4 regions of the Rhodococcus sp. B50 genome follow, and region 4 is predicted to be linked to each of the others. Evidence: riboswitches for the same ligand, from Rfam matches in the RefSeq annotation. Region 4 holds a riboswitch; each other region holds the start of a gene.
The links. Region 4 has a riboswitch for thiamine pyrophosphate ahead of thiC (phosphomethylpyrimidine synthase ThiC). Riboswitches for the same ligand answer to the same signal wherever they lie in the genome.
Positions count from the first base shown of each region.

Region 1 (4,439 bases), on a different contig from region 4:
GGGCTGCGGATCATCACGCTCGACACTTCGGTTCCGGGTCACCACCACGGCGAAGTCTCTGCCGAGCAGCTCGCCTGGCTGGCCGACGAGCTCTCGACACCCGCCCCGTTCGGTACCGTTCTCGCACTGCATCATCCGCCGGTGCCGAGCGTCTTCGACATGGCCGTGCTCGTCGAGCTCCGCGACCAAGCGGGCCTCGCCGAAGTGCTGCGCGGCACCGATGTGCGCGCCATCCTCGGCGGCCACCTGCACTACTCGACCTCGGCCACGTTCGCGGGCATCCCGGTGTCCGTCGCCTCGTCGACCTGCTACACGCAGGATCTGAACGTTCCGGTGGGGTCGCAGCGCGGACACGACGGCGCTCAGGGGTTCAACCTGGTGCACGTCTACCCGGAGACCATCGTTCACTCGGTGGTGCCCAGCGGAAGCTACGCCACCACCGGTCGACCCCATTCCGCGGAGGACACCGTGCGGCGACTCGCCGAAGCCGGCATCCGCATACCGGAGAACCCCGACCTCATCGTTCGCGTCTGATCGGACTCGGCGGGACCGGAGCAGTCCCGCCGAGTTCTCGCGTCAGCCGGGATAGTCGGCTTCCCAGGGCGCCGGAATCGGGTAGTACCGCTCGAGGAACTGCGTGACCTTCGCGGTGCGCAGCTCCAGGTCGACCTCGGGCGTGCTGCCGTCGTTGAGGCAGAACAGGTCGAGATTACGGCGCGCCAGGATCGTGTCCAGGCGGCGCAGCCCGGTCTTCACCGTGGTGTCGACGTACTCCACCTTCGCCGTCGTCTGCTGCACCGCACGGCCGGTCAACAGTGTGTAGTAGTGGTAGAAGGAATTCGTCACCGAGATGTTGTCGGCCGCCCGGAACGGGCTCGCCGCCGTCGCCGCGAACTCGTCCGCGAACTCGCGCTCCATCTCCGCCATGATCGACCTGCGCAGCGGGACCGGTGTGTGTTCGAGGTGCCGAGTGATGGTGACCCCGAAGCGGTCCTGCAGGAGTTTGCGGTTCATTCGGGCGGAGTTCTCGAACCCGCTGCGCGACGCGTTGTTTCGGCCGAGGCCGATCCGCACGTCGCACTCTATGAACTTGCCGACACCGCCGCCGGAGAAGAACAGGCTCGGGCTCACCCGTCGACCGAAGAACATGTCGTCGTTGGAGTACAGGAAATGCTCGGACAGTCCCGGGATGTGGTGCAGCTGCGCCTCGACCGCCATCGAGTTGTAGGTGGGCAGCGCGGACGGATCGGTGAAGAACTCCTCGCTGCGCACGAACGTCACGCGCGGATCGTCGGCGAGCCAAGCCGGTCGCGGCGAGTCGGTAGCGACGAAGATCCGCCGCACCCAGGGCGCATACATGTGGACCGAACGCAGGGCGTACTTGAGTTCGTCGATCTGCCGATAGCGCGCCGGCGAGTCGTCACCTTCGCCGACGACATAGTTCTGCATGAGCTTCGCGCGCTTGGCCTGGAACGACTTCGACGACCCGTCGACCCACGAGAACACGAGGTCGATCTCGAACGGGATATCGCCGGGATGCCGGTCGAACATCCCTTCGATGGTCGGCCACAATTGCCCGTACCGTTCCACGGTCGTCCGACGCATCTCGTCGCGCAGTGCGGTCGTGCGGGTGAGAGCGTTCGGGCGAGGCATGATCACCTCGTCGTCGGTGTAGGTCCACAGTTCGATCTCCACGCCGTTCGACGCACCGTAGCGCAACCCGCTGGTGAGCTCGACCCGCGGTCGGAACAGCCGGAACACCCGGTCCTTCTTGTCACGCGACAGGCGTCCGTCCGCGACGAGGACCGAGCGTCGCTTCGAACCGACGGCCTTCGAGTAGAAGGGCTCGCCGGCGCACCCCTCGGCCAGGGCGGCACGCAGCCTCGTACGGTCGGACCGATCGATCGCCAGGATCGGACGTTCGCTGTCGTCGCGCACGAGGAGGTAGTCGATGCGTGCCCGGTCGAGCACGCGGCGCAGGAACAGCACGTCCTCGATCTGCGCCTCGTCGGGCGTGGTCGTGGTGATGGGGATCGCGTAGCGATCCTCGAACCACACGACGTCCTCGTGTCTCGAGGGTCCGGGAACCGGGGTGCGGTCGAGTGGCGGGGCGTCTCCGACCTGCTGAGAAAGGGAGACATAGGGAGCGTTGTAGGGGGCCGGCGAGTGCGTCGGAATCTCCTTTCACGGGTCGGGACAGGAAAGGCCCATTTTAACGCCGATCTGAGCTAAGTTCCCGCGTCGGTGGTGTGACGATCTGATGAATGCCGGCGCCGACGGTCTCGGAGGGGTCGAGATCCCGAGGTGTAACCTGTGCGCAGGACTCGACACGGGGTGCCGGAAACGGCTGAGAGAACACCCGTCGAACCTGATCTCGATTATGCGAGCGAAGGGATGCCGAGCCGGCGACAGGCCTGAGGTCTGTTGCCCTCACGCACCCTTCCCCACACAGGGAAGGCACAGAAATGTCATTGCAGAACCAGGTCGTCCTTATCACCGGTGCCGGTCGCGGTCTCGGCCAGAGCATCGCGCAGGCGTTCGCCGACGAAGGAGCCGCAGTCGTTCTCGACTACCGACGCAGCGGTGAGAGCGCCCACGAACTGGCCGACAAGATCGGATCCGGGCGGGCCGTCGCACTGAAGGCCGACGTCACCGACCGCGGCGAGGTCGAGTCGCTGTTCGCACAAGCTCGCGAGCACTTCGGACGTCCCGTCACCACGGTCGTCAACAACGCACTGCCCGACTTCTCGTTCAACGGCGACGCCCGCGCCAAGGCAGACGAGATCGGATATGCCGCCTTCGGTGCGCAGTTCGACGGAGTCGTCGGCGGTGCCGTCAACGTCATCCAGGCCGCGCTGCCGGGCATGCGGGAAGCCGGGCGCGGCAGCGTCGTCAACATCGGCACCAATCTGTTCCAGCATCCGGTGGTCCCGTACCACGACTACACCGCAGCCAAGGCCGCGCTGCTGTCGCTGACCCGCACCTTCGCCGCCGACCTCGGCCCCGACGGGATCCGCGTCAACATGGTCTCCGGCGGTCTGCTGCGCACGACCGACGCATCGTCGGCGACACCGGAGGCGGTGTTCGACCTCATCGCGTCGTCGACGCCACTGCGGAAGGTCACCACCCCCGAGGATTTCGCGGCCGCGGTGCTGTTCTTCGCATCCGACTGGTCGCGGGCGGTTACGGGGCAGAACCTGGTGGTCGACGGGGGACTGGTGATGAACTGATGCCCGGACCGCGCACCCTCCACCTCAACGCCTTCCTCTACGGCGTCGGGCACCACTCGTCGGCATGGCGGCATCCCGACTCCGCCGCCGAACGCATCGGCGACATCACGTATTTCGAGGAACTGGCCCGCACCGCCGAACGAGGACGCCTCGACGCCGTGTTCTTCGCGGACGGTCACAGCGTCAACCCGAAGTACACGGCGGGCACCACCTGGTTCCTCGAACCGCTCACCGCGCTGGCGGCGATGGCGCGCGCGACCGAGCACATCGGTCTGGTCACCACCGTCTCGGCGAGCTTCTTCACGCCGTTCCACGCTGCGCGGATGCTGGCCTCGCTCGACCACATCAGTGGTGGCCGCGTGGGAGCCAATATCGTCACCTCGATGTTCGACGACGAAGCGCGCAACCACGGATTCGACGCGCTCCCGCCGCACGCGGAGCGGTATGCGCGGGCGGAGGAGTTCATCGACGTGCTGTGCGCACTGTGGGATTCGTGGGACGACGGCGGTGTCCTCGTCGACCGGGCCGGCGGCGCATTCCTGGACTCCGACGCGATCCGTCCGATCCATCACCGGGGCAAGCACTTCCGCGTCGACGGTCCCCTGACCGTGCCGCGGTGCCCGCAGGGCCGTCCCGTGCTGTTCCAGGCGGGCGCCTCGGAGACCGGACGCAACCTCGCGGCCCGCCACGCCGAGGCCGTCTACTCCGTCGCGTGGGACATGACGGCGGCGCTCGACTACGCCACCGACCTGCGTGCACGCATCGCCTCCGTCGGCAGGGACGCCGGTTCGGTCGCCATCCTGCCGGGGCTCGTGACCTATGTCGGTCGCACCGAGAACGAGGCATGGGCGAAGAAAGCGGAACTCGACGCTCTGCTCGACATCGACGCCGCCCTCGCCCAACTCGGAGTCTTCACCGGTCAGGACTACACGAGCCACGATCTCGACGCTCCCGTCGACGACCTGCCGCCCATCGAGGAGTTCACCGGTCCGCAGGGCCGCTATGCGACGGTGCAGCGCATCATCGAGACCCGTCGTCCCACGCTGCGCGAGCTGCTCGGTTACCTCGCAGCGGGTGGTGGTCACGCGACGATGATCGGCACCCCCGAGTCCGTCGCCGACAGCATCGAGGAATGGTTCACCGCAGGCGCCTGCGACGGTTTCAACCTGATGTGCCCCGCCTATCCGGATTCCCTCGACGACTTCGTCG
Region 1 is NZ_WPAG02000002.1:2,258,020-2,262,458, reverse strand. It holds gene GON09_RS10630 (phosphodiesterase) at 1-534, shown strand, start outside; gene GON09_RS10625 (stealth family protein) at 577-2,058, opposite strand; TPP riboswitch at 2,321-2,412, shown strand; gene GON09_RS10620 (3-oxoacyl-ACP reductase) at 2,466-3,230, shown strand; gene GON09_RS10615 (LLM class flavin-dependent oxidoreductase) at 3,230-4,439, shown strand, end outside.
Region 1: it holds a riboswitch for thiamine pyrophosphate, as region 4 does, so the genes downstream of both, GON09_RS10620 (3-oxoacyl-ACP reductase) here and thiC (phosphomethylpyrimidine synthase ThiC) in region 4, are expected to answer to the same signal.

Region 2 (4,439 bases), on a different contig from region 4:
CACGTCAAGGACGCTTTCAAGAAGTAGTCCCACATACGCGCGGTGCCGGTAGTTGCAACTACCGGCACCGCGCGTATGTGTACGGCTCTTACTTCGAGGTGCCTTCGGTGTCGTCGAAGAAGTGCCAGGTGCCGTCCTGGTCGTTCTGTGCCTCCATGCGCCAGCCGAGTTCGCTGTTGTCGGCGCGCTGGTCGACGAACCAGGCGTGAGCGTCGTCCGCGCTCTCGATTTCCTTGGTGTCCACGACGTTACCGGTCGGGTCGATCACTCTGTAGGTAGCCATGCCGAGTGTCTTCCCACGCGACTCGCCGATCAAACGTCGCGTGAACCTTCTGGTGTAGGGTGGGATCATCGTTCGGCTCGCATATGATGAGCAACCTCGCACCTCGGTGCCCGAAGGTTCCGGACCGGACGTGAGAGTTCCCCGCCGTGTGTACCGCGGCCCCTCTTCTTCGCACTGCCCCACGGCCGGGGTCTACCCGGCCGCACCCGAAAGGACGGCCATGAGCCAGAACAAAGAATTCGACAACCCCCTCTTCCTCGCGCCCACCACCCCGGACGCCGACGTCGAGATCGAACCCGTCACCGCTGTCGTCGAGGCGAACGGCCCGCACGACTACACCTCGATCTTCTCCGCACGCGGCGCCTGATCCCGCCTCATCCGGCCGCGAAGTCGGCCAGCGCCTGCGACACCTGCTCGGGCCGCCCGTCGTTCTGTTCGGCCGCCGCGGTGAGCACGTCGATATGGTTGTAGCCGGACAGAACCCATCTGCGCTCGTTCGGATGATCCGTCTCGGGCAGTGTGACTCCGCCGCCCGCCACCAGCGTCACGACCGGATTGCGGGTGACGCCGTCGCGGTGGAGATGACCTTCGAAGCGGGTCGCCGACGCCAGATCGAACGGAAGCTTCGACGGAAAGTACCACTCGGTGAAATCAAGGGGTGGCTCCGACAGATTCCGCGCCAGCTCCGCGATCGACGTCACCTCGCTCCCCCGATCGGTGTACCGCGCTTCGTCGGGTGACGACGCCGCGGCGCCCACCTCGTCGTAGTCGAGCCACCGGTAGAGGATTCCCGGATCGGCGAAGACCTCCGGCGACGCCTTGGGTGCATCACCGAACAGACCGGACCCGAGCACCTCCGGAGTACCGGGGACAGGAAACAGCTTGTCGCGCACGGGCGCACCGGTGATGAATCCGACGCTCGCCTGCAGGAATCCCAACGGTTGCGAATTGTCGTCGAGGATCGCACCCAGCACGGCCTCGTTGGTCGCGTTCAGTGTCCGCACGTCCGGGTCGCCCGTCGCGAACATCGCGTAATCCCGCGACAGCAGAGTGCGCAACGTCCAGTCGACGTTCGGACTGTCGGGCATCCGCGGGACGATTCCGTCGGTTCCGTCCGGGTCGAGTCTCGCGGCGAGTCCGGTGAGTGCGAGCAGGTTCGTCGTCTCGGGATTGATGACCGCAGGAAGTGCCAGCACCGGGGACGCCGTGGAGATCGCACCGGCCACGGCATCGAGCGGCGCCGACACCGCATCGGGTAGATCCGGCAGGGCACCCCGCCCGGGGAACGGCGCGCCCGCCTTGATCACCGTGTCGAGCGCGAAGTACCCACCGCACTGGTTGTAGCCGGCGTCGCCGGTGGTGGCAGGATCTCCGTCGAAATCCCATTCCGCAAAGTAACCGGTGATGAAACCGCCGAGAGAATGTCCGCCGCACAACACTTTCCGCTTCCGCAGTGCCGGGTCGGGAAGTTCGTGACGTAACAGGTCGTACTGGTCGCGCAGTGTCTGCTCGAGTCCGACGTGGGAGAGCCACGCGACGTCGCCGCCGGTCGCGTGTCCGGCGAACCGCTGCCCGCCGATCTCGGCGCCGCCGAAATAGTAGTCGGTTGCGGTGTCGAGCGAACCCGTCCGCAGCGATGCCTGCACACCGGTGTGGTCTTCGAGGCAGTTCGATCGCCGGTCCAGTGCCCAGAACTCGATATGGGCACCGCGGGCCGCCGCCGCGATGACGGTGTTGCGTGCGACGCTCTCGAACGCGCCCGCTCCCTCGAAGATCCCGGGTTGGGCAACGAGGATCCGGTCGGCGTCGGCCGACCTCTCCGGACCCTCCGCCGATCGCCACCGCAGATACGACAACCGGTCGCACATGGCCGGTCTCGGTCCCGCCTCGGGCGGCAGCGGTGCGGGTATCGACACCACGGATCCGAGCACGTCGCCGGCCAGTGGCGCCGACGAGGCGTACGACATTTCGGTACGTCCCGTCGGCTCAGCCGACACCGCCGGTGCCGTCAGGACACTTCCGATCACCGCAGCAACTACTGCGGCCCCCATCGATGCACGCATCCCCATCCCCCGATCGGTTCGTGTGCATTGAACACCGCCGAACGGGTTCGCGCGCATCGAACACCGCCGAACGGGATCGTGCGCCCGGAATACCGCCGAACGGGGTCGGATCCCCGGAAACAGCAGAAGGAAGGGCCCGTCGGTGTTCACCGACGGGCCCTTCATCGTCCGCGCATCGGGGGAGTTGCGCGCGGAGCGATGGTCCCTGGCGTGGGGGAGGTGACCAGGACCATCACTCGAAGAGTCGGGACCTTCGACTCTTCCGTTACGGGTGAAATGTGAGGGTGATCTCTTGACCTGGGCATTTACGTAACTTCGTGTCACACCTTCGTTCTGCCGCCGCCCTGGAGGCGCCTGGGAGCCGCAGTGCTAGGGTCGCCGGTGACACGGGGTGCTCCGCACGAGCGGGGCTGAGATCACACCCGTCGAACCTCATCAGGTAATGCTGACGAAGGGATGTCCCGACATGACCATGCTTGTCCACACGCCGTTCCGTTCCCGACCCGCGCAGTGAACGCGCGGCGATCTCTCGCCGGACTGCTCACCCTCGTCGCCGCGCTCACCGCGGTCGTCGGGTGCTCGTCCGGTTCCGAGAGCGACACCATCCGATTCGCGCTGGACTGGACGCCCAACACCAATCACACCGGGCTGTACGTGGCGCAGCAGGAGGGCCTGTTCGCCGATGCAGGACTCGACGTCGAGATCCTGCCGTACAACAACGCGACGCCCGACACCCTCGTCGACGCCGGGAGCGCCGAATTCGGAATCTCGACGCATGCCACCTCGACCATTGCCAGGGCGGCCGGGTCCCGCACCCTCGCGGTCCTCGCACCCCTGCAGCACTGGGCGACGGGGATCGCCGTCCGGAGTGACAATCCCGATATCACGCGGCCGGCGGAACTCGACGGCAAGACCTTCGCGGGCTTCGCGAACCCCGGCGAAAACGAGATGCTCGCCGAGGTGATCCGCAACGACGGCGGTCGCGGGGAGTTCGAGGAGGTGACGCTCGGGACGTCGTCGTACGAGGCGGTCTACTCGTCCACCGCGGACTTCACCGTGTCGTACCTGGCCTGGGAGGGCCTCGAGGCCGAGCACCGCGGCCTGCCGATGCGGTACTTCCGCTTCACCGACTACGGCTTCCCCGACGCGTATGCGATCGTCGTCGACGGCAACGAGGACTGGATGACGGAGAACCCGGAGCAGGCTCGTGCCTTCGTGCAGGCACTGCAGCAGGGCTACCGGATCGCGGCCGACGACCCCGACCGAGGAGCCCGGGCCCTGATCGAGGCGAATCCCGGGGCCTTCGCCGACGAGGAACTCGTCTACGAGAGCCAGCGCATGCTCGCCGCCGAGTACATGCGGGACGCATCCGGCGCCGCCGGGACGTTCGACACCGGAAAGTGGTCGGGTTACGCCCGCTTCCTCTACGAGACCGGCGTGCTCTCGGGACCCGACGGCAGCCCGCTGACCACCGAACCCGACTGGTCGACCTACTTCACCGATGACTACCTCCAAGACTGAGCCCACCGGCCGCGTACGCCGATTCCTTCCCGCACTGCTCGTCGCGGGGGCGCTCGCCGGGATCTGGCAGACGTACGTCGTGGTGAGCGGAATCCGTCCGCAGGTGTTGCCCTCCCCCGCGCGCGTTCTCACGCAGGGGTGGGTGCATCGGGTCGACATCGCCGGGCACGCCTGGTCCACCCTCCAGGTCACCCTCGTCGGGTTCGCCGTGTCGCTGGCACTCGCGTGGGCGCTCGCCATCGCCGTGGACTTCTCACCGTGGCTGCGGCGGGCCTTCGTGCCCCTGTTCGTGGTGTCGCAGACCCTGCCGATCATCGCGATCGCGCCGTTGATGATCATCTGGTTCGGCTTCGGGCTGTTGCCGAAGATCCTCGTCATCGCCCTGGTGACCTTCTTCCCCGTCGCCATCGGACTCCTCGAAGGGTTCGCGGCGGCCGACCGGGAGGCGGGAGCGTTGCTGCGCAGCATGGGTGCGTCGCGGTGGCAGCAGTTCCGTTACGTGCGGCTACCGTCCGCGCTCCCCCGTTTCTTCACCGCCCTGCGGATCGGGATCACCTACGCGGTGGTCGGCG
Region 2 is NZ_WPAG02000002.1:2,587,673-2,592,111, forward strand. It holds gene GON09_RS12135 (CsbD family protein) at 1-27, shown strand, start outside; gene GON09_RS12140 (hypothetical protein) at 89-283, opposite strand; gene GON09_RS12145 (hypothetical protein) at 504-650, shown strand; gene GON09_RS12150 (hypothetical protein) at 658-2,346, opposite strand; TPP riboswitch at 2,724-2,820, shown strand; gene GON09_RS12155 (ABC transporter substrate-binding protein) at 2,857-3,867, shown strand; gene GON09_RS12160 (ABC transporter permease) at 3,848-4,439, shown strand, end outside.
Region 2: it holds a riboswitch for thiamine pyrophosphate, as region 4 does, so the genes downstream of both, GON09_RS12155 (ABC transporter substrate-binding protein) here and thiC (phosphomethylpyrimidine synthase ThiC) in region 4, are expected to answer to the same signal.

Region 3 (4,439 bases), on a different contig from region 4:
TCGCGGAATAATCGGAACCGTCCTGAACACCAAGGTGCTCAGGGGTTTCCCGTAGCGGTCACGGTTCCATCGGTGAAGATGCCTGGGCCCAGAAGCGTTTCGGGATCCGTCCGGCGTGCCGCGCCCGGAATCCCGCTTCGACGGCGTGCCGCATCGCCGAGGCCATCAACGCGGGATCCTTCGCGCGGGTGACGGCGGTGGCGAGCAGGACTGCGTCGCACCCGAGTTCCATCGCGAGCGCGGCGTCGGAGGCGGTTCCGATCCCTGCGTCGAGGATCACCGGCACGCCCGCCGCCTCGACGATCATCTCGATGTGGTGCGGGTTCGAGATACCGAGACCTGTGCCGATCGGCGAGCCGAGCGGCATCACCGCGGCACATCCGACGTCCTCGAGGCGTCGCGCCAGGACCGGGTCGTCGGTCGTGTACGGCAGGACGACGAAGCCGTCGTCGACGAGTTGTTCGGCCGCCGAGACGAGTTCGATGGCGTCGGGCAGCAGTGTCCGTTCGTCGGCGATGACCTCGAGTTTCACCCAGTCGGTTTCCAGTGCTTCCCGGCCGAGCTGCGCGGTCAGCACCGCTTCCTTCGCGCCGCGGCAACCGGCCGTGTTCGGCAGCGGTTCGATATCGAGGCGGCGAAGCAGATCGAGGACACCGGTTCCGGAGGCCGCGTCGACACGGCGCATCGCGACGGTGGTGAGCTCGGTGCCCGACGCGACGAGCGCCTCCTCGAGCACGGCCAGGTTCGCCGCACCGCCGGTACCGGTGATCAGCCGCGATCCGAAGGTGCGGCCGGCGATGGTCAGTTCCGGCAGGTCGGCGCCGGGATCGCGTGTGTCAGCCACCCTGGACCGCCGTGAGGATCTCGACGTTCGCACCCCGGGACACCGGCTCCGACCAGCGTCCTCGCGGGCACACGACACCGTCGACGGCGACCGCGATCCCCTTCTCGGGCAGACCGAGCTCGTTGAGCAGCTGCGACACCGTCGGCGCCGCGTCGTAGTACTTGTCCTCACCGTTGACGGTGATGCCCACGGACACCTCGTTCGTCATCCCACACTCGCTTCCGTAATTCGTCGGGGACAGGCGTGTTTCGCATCGGCCAGCGACCGCCCGCCGAGTTCGGCGAGCACCGCGTCGACGGTGAGCGGCGTGAGCAGCACACCGTTGCGACCGTGCCCGGTCGCGGCGACGACACGATCGGAGACCCGGCCGATCAGCGGCAGATTGTCGGGGGTCATCGGGCGCAGGCCCGCGCTCGCCTCGGACAGTTCGTACTCGCCGAGCGCCGGAAAGATGATCTCGGCATCGGAGATCAGATCGCGCACGCCCGCCACCGTGACCTGCGTGTCGGACGCTTCGTACTGCGTCGCCCCCACCACGAGACCGTCGTGGCGCGGAACCAGATAGGCGGGGCGCCCGTGGACACTCGCGCGCACGGTGCGCTGCGGCGGCGGGGTCGCGCCCGGCCGCACCCGCAGGCGCAGGATCTCGCCCTTGACCGGGCGGACCGGAAGGTCCGGCCACAGACGTGCCGAAGCCACCCCGGCCGCGAGCACCACCTGGTCGTCCGGCAGGTCGGCCAGGTCGTGCACGGCGGCGCCCGAGAAACGGACCCCGGCGCCGGTCGCCGCGACATGCAGGGCGTCTACGAGCGCACGGTTGTCGACCGACGACTCGGTGGGGGCGAGCAGCCCGAGACGGACCTTCGGGCCCAGGGACGGCTCGAACTCCCGGATCTCGGCGCGGGAGAGCAGTTGCATCTCGTGCCCCTGCTCCCCCACCCATTCGGCGACGGTCCGCAGGTCGGCCGCATCGGCCGCGTCGAGCGCGACGGTCAGGGACGCCTCGGCGGTGAACACGTCGACGCCGGTCTCCGTGCGCAGCGCCTCCGCGAAGCCTGGCCAGCGGTCGAGAGAGGCCGCACCCAGGGACAGGACGTGGTCCTCACCGGGCCAGCCCTCGGACAACGGTGCCAGCATTCCTCCGGCCACCCACGAGGCTCCGCTACCGGGGTTCGGGTCGTGCACGGTCACGACGTGCCCCGCGCGGGCCGCGCGCCATGCGATCGACAGCCCGATCACTCCGCCACCCACGACGGCCACAGTTGCCATTGGTCCACCTCACTCCCTGCGCCGGCATGATCCGGGTCAGGTCATAACGGTCGGGGCCGGCAGGCCCCCTCTCAGCCCCGCGATCCCCGGGACTCCCGTGTCGTCACTTTCGCCCTAGAGGCTACCGTCTTGTCCGTGACCACCTATCGCGGCAACCATCCCGACCCGCGCGGCCGACTCGCGACCGCCCGGCTGTACCTGTGCACCGACGCCCGCCGGGACACCGGCGACCTCGCACGGTTCGTCGAGGAGGCCCTCGCCGGTGGGGTCGACATCGTCCAGTTGCGCGACAAGGACTCGGCCGGCGAGAAGAAGTTCGGACGGCTCGAGGCACGCGACGAGCTCGCCGCCCTCGAGATCATCGGCGAGGCGTGCGCGCGCCACGGAGCGCTCCTCGCCGTCAACGACCGCGCCGACATCGCGCTCGCAGCGGGCGCCGACATCCTGCACCTGGGTCAGGGCGACCTGCCGGTGCGGCACGCGCGGCAGATCCTCGGCGACGAGATCGTCATCGGCCGTTCGACGTCGAGCCGGGCGCAGGCCGCGCTCGCCGACATCGAGGAGGGCGTCGACTACTTCGCGTCCGGACCGGTATGGGACACCCCGACCAAGCCGGGCCGTACCGCCGCGGGGCTGGAGGTGACGCGCGAGGTCGCACAGTCGCAGCCGGCACGACCGTGGTTCGCGATCGGCGGGATCGACCTCGAGCGGCTCCCCGAGGTGCTCGACGCCGGTGCTACGCGAGTCGCGGTGGTCCGGGCGATCACGAAGGCAGACGATCCGCGGGCAGCCGCGGCTGCACTGAAGGCGGCTCTGCCGGCCTGAGCGTCGGTACAGCAGGCGGCTCTGCCGGCCTGAGCGTCGGTACAGCAGGCAGCTCTGCCGGCCTGAGGGCTACAGCCAGCCCAGCACGGCCGAGGGTGACATCGCGATCGTGCCCTCGGGCAACCGCGCGCGCAGGCCACGATCCGCGGTGACCACGACCGTCACCCCCGGGTCGACCACAACCGTCACGCCGGGATCGACCACGGCCGTCGCGATCGCGGCGAGCCGGGCCAGTTCGTCGTCGCCGCTGCCGTCCGCGGTGTGCACCGGGATCCGGACGTCGTCGATCGTCGCGTCGCGGGCGTGCCCTTCGAGGACCGCCTCGACGCGGGGCACCCAGCCGAACGAGCCGTCGGGAAATTCGACGGTGCGGGGCAGCGCCGCGGCGAGGTCGGCGAGCAGGGCATCGGTCGCACCGGGGCGGTCGCGCCACCACCCGGTGGGGCCACTGGCCCCGAGCACGTTCGCCGTGTCGAGCAGCATGCGCACCGGTGAGGTACGCAGCAACGGCCACGCCTCGGCGAAGCCGCTGTGCAGCGGCATCGTCTCGACGTCCGGTTCCGGCACCCAGCGCAGTTCGGTGCTCTCCTGGTTGAGGCTGGTCACGAGCGTCTCGGTCGCATCGGCGACGACGGTGGTGTAGGTCCACCCACCGGCGAGACCGGAGGTGACGCGTTCGGCTCGCACCGTCACGGCCTCGACGTCGATCCCGGCCTCCTCGTGCGCCTCCCGCACGGCTGCGTCGACGGTGCTCTCGTGCGAGTCGCGGGCACCACCGGGAAGGGCCCAGGTCCCACCCTGGTGCGACCATGCCGCCCGGTGCTGCAGGAGTACCGCGGGGCGACCGTCCGCCAGCGGAGCGCGCAGCAGCAGGCCTGCGGCGCCGTGTCGTCCCCAGCGCTTCTCGCCGTCCGGGCCGACCGCCCAGCCGTCGCCGTCTCCACGCATTGCGTCCGCCTCTCCGATCCACCTCGCCCGGACCTGTGCCCGGTACCGGATCCCGCCGTCCGTGGACGGCAACAATACCGCCGGGCTGCTTATATGCTCCCCTCAGACCGCTCGACACGAAGAAGGGAGCGCCCGGTGGACGTGCGGATCACCCCTCCCTTCGCTCCCATCGAGAGCCACGTGCGCGAGACCGCGGGTACGGACGATCCGGACGCCCGTTTGAACGGCTTCCGCGCCCTGCTGCGTTCGACCCCGGTCCGGTTGCTGATACTCGGGGCGGTGCTCACGGTGTTGCTCGTGGCCTCGGCCGCGGTGTCCGCCACCACCGTCGCCGGCCGGCAGGCCACCCACGACCGTCTCCTCATGTCCGTCGAACCGCTCGCGAGCGCGGCCCAGAATCTCTACAGCGCGCTCTCGGTGGCCGACGCCGCCGCTGTGACGGGATTCATCTCGGGCGGGCTCGAACCGGAGGCGGTGCGGAGTCGCTACATCAGGGCCACCGACGAGGCGGCGGAATATCTCGTCATCGCAGCGACGGGCCTGACGGACGCCG
Region 3 is NZ_WPAG02000002.1:4,948,545-4,952,983, reverse strand. It holds gene GON09_RS23030 (thiazole synthase) at 59-844, opposite strand; gene thiS (sulfur carrier protein ThiS) at 837-1,052, opposite strand; gene thiO (glycine oxidase ThiO) at 1,049-2,113, opposite strand; TPP riboswitch at 2,110-2,222, opposite strand; gene thiE (thiamine phosphate synthase) at 2,249-2,938, shown strand; gene GON09_RS23010 (NUDIX hydrolase) at 3,008-3,886, opposite strand; gene GON09_RS23005 (hypothetical protein) at 4,022-4,439, shown strand, end outside.
Region 3: it holds a riboswitch for thiamine pyrophosphate, as region 4 does, so the genes downstream of both, thiO (glycine oxidase ThiO) here and thiC (phosphomethylpyrimidine synthase ThiC) in region 4, are expected to answer to the same signal.

Region 4 (4,439 bases):
GTGGAAAACAGGTTCATCGGATTCGGGGTTGACGGGGCCTAGGCCGGCGCGGCCACCGAGATCGTGGATTCCATCCATGAAATGCTCTCCTTGTGCCGTGAGTCACCAACCCTATGCGCCCTCGCCTAATGCGTCAATACGTCATGACCTAATGACGTGTACCGTTTTGTTACCGCCGGACAGGGCGATCCGAGCTGCGGGCTGTCCGGACGTAGCGGCGTCAGCGCGAGTCGCTCCGTGGAGGAAGTGAACCTCCCCGTCAGCCGTTTGGAGGCGCGATCTTGGAGACCGATCCTGTGGACGGGCTGCGTACAGTGGAGCGCCGCACTCGCGTGTGTCGGCACAGCGTTGTGGCAGTCATTCTTGTTCTTGCTTGTATTGCCCCGACGCGCTATGGACAGCCCAGCAGTTGGTCGCCAACCTGAGTTCAATTGCTGCGCATTCATTCTGCCGTCGACAGCGCCGACGGCAACAAATTCAACCACACTGCTGCCCGCTTCGGCTACTGGAAGACGCTCGTCTATTCCTGTCGGAAGGAGCGGTGAACCGTCTGCATTCGGAGGTATCTCATAAGATGCTGAACTGTGGCCAGATGTGCCGCAGTGAGACGTGCACAAAGGAGGATGGAGAATGAAGCCAGAGCCACCCCCGAGAGGGAACCAGACCTCACCGGGGCAGAAAGTCTCGACCTCCGCATCCGGTCCCGATCCGACAGAGGAGGATCTGGCAGCCGTCATCGTCGCCTTGACCGGGATCGACATCGCGCCAAACAGCGATGACGCGGAGCCTGATCGTAGTCGGAAGCAATCCTGACGACACTGATGCATAGACGACCTGAGAGGTGCACACGGCGGTCCCGGAGGTTTCGCATCCGCCCGCCGAAGATCGAAGCGGTAGGCGGACGCAACCACGTCGAGGTGATCAAGACGCATACCCTGGACTTCGGTACCAGAAATCGTGGTCTCGAACTTACCCGATGGCGGGATACAGTTCCGTGCCAGTCGCTTTCGTCAAATAGAGCTGCTGTCTGAGTCGGTCCTCGCTCAAAGTAACGGTGCCCCGAGGTAGCTGAAACTCGCCGTGACGCATTGCTGCGGCGATCCGCTCGCTATACTCGGCTTTCCGGGCCGCCTGCCACCATATGTGAACTGCCTCGAATACAGACTCGCTCAACGTCGACAGCGGCGGTGCCCAAGGACCGAACTCCGCCTGGTACCTCTTCAGAAGCGAGGCGTTGCCATCCGTTTGCAATCTTTGGAAGTACCCCGAGACGGTGTAGAGGCCACGGGCCGCTTCGTCGCCGATATACGTCAGCGTGGACTCTTCCAAGGCCGGCGCAAGTGTAATGCACTGATCCCGCAATCCCATTGCATAGCACTGCCGTTCGAAGGCAACAGCATCAGCTCCGTCGAAGGTCGACAGTACGATGTCGGCACCCGATTTCTGGATCGCTTCGATGATCGGGGCGAAGTCTCGAGTCCCCATGGACGCGAACTTTTCTCCGACGACTCGGGCGCCGTACCGGGGCAACAGTTGGCGAGCCAAGCCGTGTGTCGTGCGGGGCCAACAATAATCGTCACCGGCCAGAAACCATCGTCGCACCCCCTCCATCCGCATGAGCGGCTTCACGGCTGCTGCCAACTGGTCGTCCGGCCGCTCACCGAGCTGGAGACGGAGACGATCGCCGCTCCCTCCTTCGTTCATGACCGGCTGCACCAGCAGCACGGGTGCATCGCTGAGTGCCTCGGCAACGGCGGTGTAGGTAGCCGATGTGGCGGCGACCAGGATGGTCCGGCAACCTGCCTGGACGAGTCGCCGCGCTTCCATGACGCCGGTCTCCGGGTCTGTGGCGTCATCACCCACGATCAACTCGACTGGACGGCCGTGGATACCGCCCTCAGCATTGATTTCCTCCAGTGCCAGCATGGCAGCGTTGTCGATTGAGGTGGCGAAAAGACTGCCGGGTCCGGATTTCGACGTCAACAAGCCCAAACGGGGACGGGAAGAGGCGTTTTGAGAGGTGGGGAACCCTCGACGGCGCATCAGCCATTCCAATCCAGGCTGGTCGAGTTCGGCGATAAGCCGAACCCTCGTGCCACCATTTGCGGCTTCGAAACGGAGTTTGATACGCCCTCGCCAAGGCTGGTCGTGCACGATATCGAGGTACGCATGCGGACGTGCGGCAGCAATACGGCCGAGGATTTCGATCGGCTTTGCTCCGGAACCGCTGAGGTGGACCGCCATACGCACGGCGGCACCGGGTTCGACCCGATCGCATACCGCGCCGAACAGCCATCCCGCCTCCGCGCCTGCTCCGAAAAGACTGTAGGCCGCCGAGGGTGGGGATGCGGTCCACTCTTCCGCGTGCAGTACGAGCTGGGTCACCGTGTTCCCTGGAAGCTATGCGCGTCGCAAGGTTGTGTCGGTGATAGCGGTGCGGTCTGCGGCCTCCACGGCATCTGCCAGCGCTCCTCGGAACAAGTCGTGCAACATCGCGATGACGTCCCGGGCGGGACCGGCGGGGTCGACCGAATAGAAGCGGAAGCGGCCAACCTTACGTTCGGTGACCAATCCCGCATGCCGCAGGATTCGGAGGTGGTTCGAGACCCCGGTGCGTCCCACGCTGTCGATCTGTTCGACCAGTTCGTTCACACTGCATTCATCGCGCTCTGCCAGCACAGTGAGAATGGCTCGCCGTACAGGGTCGGCGAGGGCATCGAAGGCCAGCTGTGCGGACAAGGTCCCGGTCTCCTCGAGTCAGCAGTCAATGACATATAGAAGAGTACCTCCTTGCAGCTCGTAAAGGAGGGGCCGAGCTCGCGGCCTCGGAGGGCAGGGGCAGCTACATCTGCAGTGGGACGAGGCGGGTGTTAGGGTCGGTGCCGTCCCCACGGGAGCCCTATTGCAGGGGCTGAGATCGGGCTGAGGCAGCCTGCGACCGTCGAACCTGCCCGGGTAATGCCGGCGAAGGAAGTAGGAACGATTCCGATGAGTGCATCCAATTCGCATGCCCTGAGCTATGTCCACGACGAGGAACACGACGTGCGTGTGCCTGTCACGGAGATCCGTTTGGACGACTCTCCCGGCGGGGTGCCGAACCCGCCGTTGCGGGTCTACCGCACTGCAGGGCCCGGCAGCGACCCGCTGGTCGGGCTCCCGCCGGCGCGCGCCGACTGGATTGCTGCTCGCGGCGACGTCGAGCACTACTCGGGGCGAGAGCGGGATCTGCTCGACGATGGCCGCTCGGCGGTGCGGCGTGGAGAGGCGTCCCGGGAGTGGAAGGGGCCCCGACCTGTCCCGGTACGAGCGAAGACCGGCCGGACGGTCACGCAGATGCACTATGCCCGGGCCGGGATCGTCACCCAGGAGATGCGGTTCGTGGCACTGCGGGAGAACTGCGACGTGGAACTGGTGCGCTCGGAGGTGGCGGCAGGGCGGGCAATCATCCCGGCCAACGTCAACCATCCCGAGTCCGAGCCGATGATCATCGGCAAGTCCTTCCTGGTGAAGATCAATGCCAACATCGGCAACTCAGCGGTGACCAGCTCCATCGTCGACGAAGTCGACAAGATGCGCTGGGCCACCCGCTGGGGCGCGGACACAGTGATGGACCTGTCCACCGGCGAAGATATCCACACCACCCGAGAGTGGATCATCCGCAACTCCCCGGTGCCGATCGGCACGGTGCCGATTTACCAGGCCCTGGAGAAGGTCGCCGGCCAGGCCGACGCGCTGACGTGGGAGATCTTCCGCGACACCGTGATCGAGCAGTGTGAGCAGGGCGTGGACTACATGACCATCCACGCCGGGGTGCTGCTGCGATACGTACCGCTGACGGCCGAGCGGCTCACCGACATCGTCTCCCGAGGGGGTTCGATTATGGCCGGTTGGTGTCTCGCCCATCACGAAGAGAATTTTCTCTACACCCACTTCGACGAACTGTGCGAGATCTTCGGTCGCTACGACGTCGCATTCTCCCTCGGCGACGGGTTGCGGCCCGGGTCGATCGCCGACGCCAACGACGCCGCGCAGTATGCCGAGTTGGACACCCTTGCCGAACTGACCACCCGTGCCTGGGCTTATGACGTTCAGGTGATGGTCGAAGGTCCTGGCCATGTTCCGATGCATCTGGTGCGGGAAAATGTGGAGCGGCAGCAGAAGTTATGTCATGGAGCGCCTTTCTACACACTGGGGCCGCTGGTGACCGACATTGCTCCGGGCTATGATCACATCACTTCCGCGATCGGGGCTACCGAGATCGCCCGCTACGGCACGGCGATGCTGTGTTACGTCACCCCGAAGGAGCATCTGGGACTGCCGAATCGGGACGACGTGAAGACCGGAGTTATCACGTACAAGATCGCCGCTCACGCCGCCGACGTCGCCAAGGGCCATCCGGGTGCGGTCGAGCGTGATGACGCGTTGTCGAAGGCGCGTTT
Region 4 is NZ_WPAG02000003.1:308,499-312,937, reverse strand. It holds gene nthB (nitrile hydratase subunit beta) at 1-78, opposite strand, end outside; gene GON09_RS25875 (substrate-binding protein) at 970-2,385, opposite strand; gene GON09_RS25870 (ArsR/SmtB family transcription factor) at 2,401-2,739, opposite strand; TPP riboswitch at 2,881-2,990, shown strand; gene thiC (phosphomethylpyrimidine synthase ThiC) at 2,989-4,439, shown strand, end outside.